3 regions of the Herbaspirillum sp. VT-16-41 genome follow, and region 3 is predicted to be linked to each of the others. Evidence: predicted binding sites of a transcription regulator. Region 3 holds the regulator's gene; each other region holds the start of a gene.
The links. The regulator sigma-54, encoded in region 3, starts transcription at its own class of promoters, with help from an activator protein. The targets are predictions, from matches to a motif close to TGGCANGNAANCTGCTTT.
Positions count from the first base shown of each region.

Region 1: a site for sigma-54 is predicted at 1,058-1,075, ahead of atzF (allophanate hydrolase). Genes of this name have one in related genera too.
Region 2: a site for sigma-54 is predicted at 989-1,006, ahead of BTM36_RS10160 (outer envelope protein). Genes of this name have one in related genera too.

Region 1 covers NZ_MUXB01000131.1:312,020-314,251, forward strand. Annotated here, with positions in the region: gene atzF (allophanate hydrolase) at 1-1,019, opposite strand, end outside; gene BTM36_RS21170 (16S rRNA (uracil(1498)-N(3))-methyltransferase) at 1,281-2,006, opposite strand; gene tkt (transketolase) at 2,222-2,232, shown strand, end outside.
Region 2 covers NZ_MUXB01000099.1:360,307-362,538, reverse strand. Annotated here, with positions in the region: gene BTM36_RS10165 (ABC transporter substrate-binding protein) at 1-479, opposite strand, end outside; gene BTM36_RS10160 (outer envelope protein) at 1,190-2,014, shown strand.
Region 3 covers NZ_MUXB01000099.1:84,157-86,388, reverse strand. Annotated here, with positions in the region: gene raiA (ribosome-associated translation inhibitor RaiA) at 1-26, opposite strand, end outside; gene BTM36_RS08820 (RNA polymerase factor sigma-54) at 185-1,675, opposite strand; gene lptB (LPS export ABC transporter ATP-binding protein) at 1,743-2,232, opposite strand, start outside.

The DNA of each region.
Region 1 (2,232 bases), on a different contig from region 3:
CCCAGTGCGGCGCGGCGTTCGGCCACCCAGGGCCCCTGGTACAGCAGTTGCGCGGCATCGCTGAAGGGAGCGAAGGGAATGCGCGCCAGCGTCACGCCGGGCAGTGCCGCGATCTGCGCCAGGCTGCGCTCCCAGGCTTCCTGGGCGACCGTGTCGCCGTAGAACTCGCAGACATCAGGAATGGCGATGCGGTAGCCACGGCGTTTCACGCCCAGCATCGCCGGGCGGCGCGAATAGCCGTCCTCGGCGTCGTAGCCGGCGGCGCTGTGCAGCACGCGCCAAGCGTCGGCCACGTCGTGGGCGAAGATGGAAATGCAGTCCAGCGTGCGGCAGGCCGGCACCAGGCCACGTGCGCTGATGAGTCCCTTGGTCGGCTTGAGGCCCACCAGATGGTTGAAGGCGGCCGGCACGCGGCCCGAGCCGGCGGTATCGGTCCCCAGCGAAAACATCACCTGCCCCAGCGCCACGGCCACGGCCGAACCGGAACTGGACCCGCCCGAGACATACTGCGGCTTGATCGCATTGCGCACCGCGCCGTAGGGCGAGCGCACGCCCACCAGCCCGGTGGCGAACTGGTCGAGGTTGGTCTTGCCCACCAGCAGGGCGCCGGCGGCCTGCAGGCGCTGCACCACGGTAGCGCTCTCGCTGGCCAGGCGGCCGAATTCGGGGCAGGCGCCGGTGGTAGACATGTCGGCCACGTCGATGTTGTCCTTGACCGCGAAGGGGATGCCGAACAGCGGCATGGTCTCGAACACCGCCTCGCCCTTGATCTGCAGCATCAGGTCCAGCGCGGCGGCCTGCTGCTTGAGCTGCTTGGCCGGCACCCGGCTGATCCAGACCTCGTTGCGACCGGCGCTGTCGATGCGCGCCAGCAGATCGGCCACGATCTTGCCGGGGGTGCTGCGCCCCTCGCGGTAGGCGGCCAGGGTGGCGGCGATGGTGGGGATGTCCGTACCGGCGCTGGCGTGGATATCGGCGGCTTGGAAGGCAGCTTGTTGCGGGGTCTGGGTGGCGTTCATTTTGGATATTCAAACTTGAATACAAGATTGAATATCTTTAAGCAGAAGGCGTGCCAGGCCATCGTCAGGCGCTGCGGTGGAAGGGGAAAGTCAGGCAGGAAGCGGCTTTGCGGCGGAAATTGCCGCACGGCAGGATGTCATGGGAGCGACGGCGCAGCTTGTCGATGAGACAAATTGGTGAGGCCTGCGCCGTTTTTGCACCTCAAGTACGGCGGGTCTGCACGTTTAGGCGGCAGGTCGGCAGGTCGGGTCAGTCGGAGATTACAGTTCGCCCCATACCGCATTCAGGGCAGCCAGGGCGGCCAGCCCGGCGGTCTCGGTGCGCAGCACGCGGCTGCCCATGGACAACATCAGCGCGCCCTGGGCGCAGGCCAGGTTTTCTTCTTCCTCGCTGAAGCCACCTTCCGGGCCGACCACCAGCGTCACTGCCTGCGGTGGGTGATGGCGGGCCCAGCCGGAGAGCGGCTGCTCGCCGCGGGGCGAGAGCAGGATGCGCCGGTGCAGGTCGCTCTGGGCGATCCAGCGCTTGAAGTCGGTCACTTCGGCCAGATGCGGCAGGCGGTTGCGGCCACATTGTTCGGCGGCGGCGTGGATGATGCCTTGCCAGTGGGCCTGCTTCTTCTCGGCGCGTTCGCCCGAGAGCCGTACCACGCAACGTTGGGCGGCCAGCGGCTGGAGGGCGGTGGCGCCCAGTTCCACGGCTTTTTCGATGATCCAGTCCATCTTCGACCCTTCGGGCAGGGCCTGGGCCAGGGTCAGGCCATAGGGCAGCTCGGCTTCGCGGGGGGAGAAGGTCTTGGGTTCGGCGTGGGCGCGCTTCTTTTCGATGGCGGTCAGGCTGGCGGTGTATTCACCCCCTTCGCCATTGAAGAGGGTGATGGTGTCGCCCGGCTGCAGGCGTAGCACCTGCACGTGGTGGGCGATCTGCTCGGGCAGGACCACGGCCGAACCGATCGCCAGGGGGTGCGGGAAATAGAAACGAGGCATGGGGCAGGGTCCTGGGGGCGAGGAAGATCAAGAAAATGCAAGAAACATCGAAAAATCTTGTCAGACGATTCATAGGCCGACCCTGAATTTTAATCCCCCCGACGCACTCTGGTAAAATACGGCCCCGCGCTTGTCCCGGGTATTCCGGGCGGGCGCTTTGGCTTCAGAACCCGATTCATGCGCCAGTCGGCGCCTCCAGCACAGCACACACAGACATCGACATGAT
Region 2 (2,232 bases), 280 kb from region 3:
GCATCCAGGCCGTTGGCCTTGGCAAAGATGGGATAGGCACGGCGACCGGCGTCGAATACCGGTGACCCCAGCTTCTTGCCGACCAGGTCGGCCGGTTTCTTGATGCCGGATTTCTTGAGCGAGAAGATCGCCGCCGGCGTGTCGTTGTAGACCATCATTACGCCCACCGGCTTGCCCGGCGCATCCGGGTTGTTGGCGGTGAATTCCATCAGCGCGGCCATGTCGGCAAAGCCCATGTCATAGGTGCCCGAGGCCACGCGGTTGACCGCATTGCCCGAGCCATTGCCGGCGTCGATGGTGACATCCAGTTTTTCCTGGGCGAAGTAACCCTTGGACTTTGCTACCAGGAACAGGGCCGACGGACCCTCGAAACGCCAGTCGAGCTGGAACTTGATCCTGGTTTCCTGGGCGGCCGCGAGGGTGCAGCTGGCGCCCAGCAGCAGGCTGATGCCGAATTTGAAGAACTTGCTGGAATGCACGGTGGACTTCCCTTCCTGGTTCGTTTGAATGGCAGATTCCCACCGGTTAAAAGCATTTAATGTGCCAAGCGCCGACCCACCCCGTTGAGCACCCTCACGCTCCCCGCGGCTCGCGGCCGCAAGTGCAATCCGGTCGGCAGGCCGGTCAGCAAGCCACTGGGCAATGATCGACAGCGCCTGGATTTTTTGTCGACAATCAAAAAATCCATTTGCGACAATTTGGTGCTTGTCTGCACCTTCATAGATAAAAATGCACTAAAAAAAATACGATGACGAGGCTGGAAGGCTTATCGGCTGCGCCTTTGCCAGTTCCCTGTCGGTTGTGGGCAGAGCGGTTTGATTGTTGACAATCGAAGTGACGGACCCGGGGTGTCGCCCGCGAGCCCTTGGGATTCGGCCCGGACTCGGCTAGGATTGCGCCCCTGCGCGGGCCGATGCCTGTCCTTTCGGGGGAAAGCGACTCGTGTTTTAGACCGCCGCAGACAAGTCAACCGAAGCCCCGGAAGGGCTGGCACGGGCTTTGCGTAATGGCTGCCGTCGGTGCGGGTGTCGGCAGTGCTGTCAGCAATTTGCCAGGCCTTATTTGACGAGTGCAAGCACTTAAGGGGGCGGATCTCGATGCTGTGGCGGGGAGAGTGCAGTACGCCGCAGGATCGAACCGGGCTCCGGGTCAACAGTCATTTTTTAGACAAGCAACACAGGGAGAAACTATGAAGACGGGTATCAAGGGGAAGTACTGGATGATGGCGGCGGTAGTCGCCTCGGCGGCATGCAGCATGTCAGCTCATGCACTGGACTGGGCGGACAACTCAATCGGCTACCGTTACGGTACCCGTTTTGCCGAGCCCTACAATTCGCAGGATATCAGCAAGAACATCGTCAACTTCCAGCATGCAAGCGGCTACAAGTACGGCACCAATTTCCTCAACATTGACATGCTGCTGTCGGATAACAAGGATGACAATGCCCGGGAATTCTACGTCGTCTATCGCAACACGCTGGATATCGGCAAGATCAGCGGCAAGGACCTGTCCTTTGGCCCGGCGCGTGGGGTTGGCCTGACCTTGGGTTTTGACTGGAACACCAAGAACGACAAGGGCTACGGGTCCAAGAAGCGCATGTGGGTGATTGGTCCGACCCTGATGATGGATGTGCCTGGCTTCCTGAATGTGAGTGTGCTGGCGCTCTTCGAAAGCAACAAGCCCGTTGGCGTGGCGAGTCGCTATGAGTATGACACGCACCCGATGCTGAACCTGGCCTGGGGTATCCCTCTGGGCGCTTCCGGCTGGGCCTTCGAAGGCTACATGAACTACATCGCGGCCAAGGGCAAGAACGAATTCGGTGGCTCCACCGGTCCCGAAGTCAACTTCGATGGCCAGGTCATGTACGACCTGGGTACCTCGATGGGCATGGGTAAAAACAAGTTGCGCGTCGGCCTGGAATACCAGTACTGGCGCAACAAGTTCGGCAACCCGTCCAACGTCCCGGGCTCGCTGGCCAAGACCCCGATGGTGCGCGCCGAGTACCACTTCTAAGCGGTCCGGTCGCTGCCGCTGCTGGCAGCATCATGGCGATGCCGGATCATTCGATCCGGCATTTTTTGTTGGCGCGCCGCCTGCGTGGCGCGAGCCGGAATTGGCTACACTGTCGGTCCCCGGGTGCATGGATGGCGCGCCCGGAACGGCGGGGCGGCAATCCCGGAAATGGATCACCCCCGGGTCGTGAGGGGAATGATCGGCGGTACTTGAGAGCG
Region 3 (2,232 bases):
TGGTGTCCACTGATGGTCAGATTCATACAAGACTCCTATCGTGAGGTCACTGGAGGTTCGTGCGATGCATCGTCTACAGCTGCTGTACCACGGGCACGGTCTTCGTGTCGGATGGCATGGGCACCAGGTAGGGATGCTTGCCTGAACACAGCAACGGTACTGCTACAGAAAAACTGAGGAAAGCTCAGAGGGACTTGCGGAGATTGACTGGCGGAATCTTCAACACTTCGCGGTATTTGGCGACTGTGCGTCGCGCGACCACCATGCCTTGTTCTGCCAGCATATCCGCAATCTTGCTATCGGATAATGGGGTCTGCGGGTTTTCGGCTCCTATCAACTGTTTGATCAGCGCCCGTATCGCGGTGGAGGAGGCTTCGCCTCCGGTTTCAGTCGCGACGTGGCTACCGAAGAAGTACTTCAACTCGAACATGCCGTGCGGCGTGAGCATGTATTTTTGAGTTGTCACACGAGAGATTGTGCTCTCGTGTAGACCCAGTGTATCAGCAATTTCACGCAGCACAAGGGGCCGCATGGCCACTGCGCCATGTGAAAAGAAGTTTCTTTGACGTTCGACAATAGCCTGCGCGACTCGCAAAATTGTATCGAAACGTTGCCGCATGTTCTTGATGAGCCACTTGGCTTCCTGCAACTGCGACGACAGCGATCCTTCGCCCTTGGCCTGCTTGAGCGCACTCGCATACATTGCATTGACGCGCAGCTTGGGCATGACCTCATGGTTGAGCATGACCTGCCAGCCGTTCTTTGTCTGTTTGACAATCACGTCTGGCACCACGTAGTCCGAAGCATCGCGCGCGAATTCGGCACCCGGATGCGGACGGCACTGACGGATCACCGCCTGTGCTTCGCGCAGGTCCTCGTCATCGCAATCGAGAGCCTTCTTGATCTTGTTGAAATCGCGCTGTGCGAACAGCGGCAGGTAATCCTCGACAATCCTCAAGGCCAGCTTGCGGGTGACGAAGGGCACCTTGGGCAGGCGGCGGATCTGCAGTGCCAGACATTCACCGGCACTGCGCGCACCCACTCCGGCCGGGTCCAGGCTCTGCAGCAGCTTCAGCGAGATCGACAGTTCTTCCAGATCAACGCCCAGCTCTTCCGGCAGGCGCGCCAGGATGTCTTCCAGCGGTTCCTCCAGGTAACCGCTTTCGTCCAGCGCATCGGTGAGCAGTTCCAGCAGCGCACGGTCGCGGTGCGTGCGGGCGGTGACCCGGATCTGTTCCAGCAGGTGTTCGCGCAGGGTCAGCTCATGCGCTTCCAGTTGCGGGCGGGCATCGTCGTCGTCGGGCGATTTGCCACTGCGCGCCACGTCGTCGAAGCTCCAGTCGGATTCGCCACTGACACCGCTCTCGGGGCTGTTGTCTTGATAGTCGAAACTGGCTTCGCCATCAGTAGCGGAGGGGGCTGCTTCGTTGCCGCTGTCGCCAGCGGGCTCGGCCACTCCGGTGGAGGGCGCGGAAGAGACCGCGCCATCGGCCAACAGGCGCACCGAATTGTCGAGAGCGTCGTCCAGGCGTTCGAGCAGGGGATTGTCGGACAGGATCTGTTCCAGTTCCTGGTGCAGTTCCAGCGTCGACAGTTGCAACAGCCTGATCGACTGCTGCAGTTGCGGCGTCAATGCGAGGTGCTGCGAGGTACGTAACTGGAGCGACTGTTTCATCTGTCTTTCTGGGAGCGGCGTGGCCCGCTGGTTGCAATACCGTTGTGTGGCCGATGGACGGCGGGTGCTACATGCGGAAGTGTTCGCCTAGGTATACGCGGCGCACCGATTCGTTGGCGATGATCTCTTCCGGGTTACCGCTGGCCAGCACCGTGCCCTGGTTGATGATGTAGGCGCGGTCGCAGATACCCAGGGTTTCCCGCACGTTGTGGTCGGTGATGAGCACGCCGATGCCGCGTTCCTTGAGGAAGCGCACGATGCGCTGGATTTCGATCACTGCAATCGGGTCGATACCGGCAAACGGTTCGTCCAGCAGCACGAAGCGCGGATCGGTGGCCAGTGCGCGGGCGATTTCCACGCGGCGGCGTTCGCCACCGGAGAGCGACAGTGCCTGGCTCTCGCGCAGCTTTTCGATCTGCAGTTCATGCAGCAGGTTGTTCAGGCGGCCCTCGATTTCATCGCGCGAGAGCGGCTTGCCGTCTTCCTGGCGCAGCTCCAGCACGGCGCGGATGTTGTCTTCCACCGTCAGCTTGCGGAACACCGAGGCTTCCTGCGGC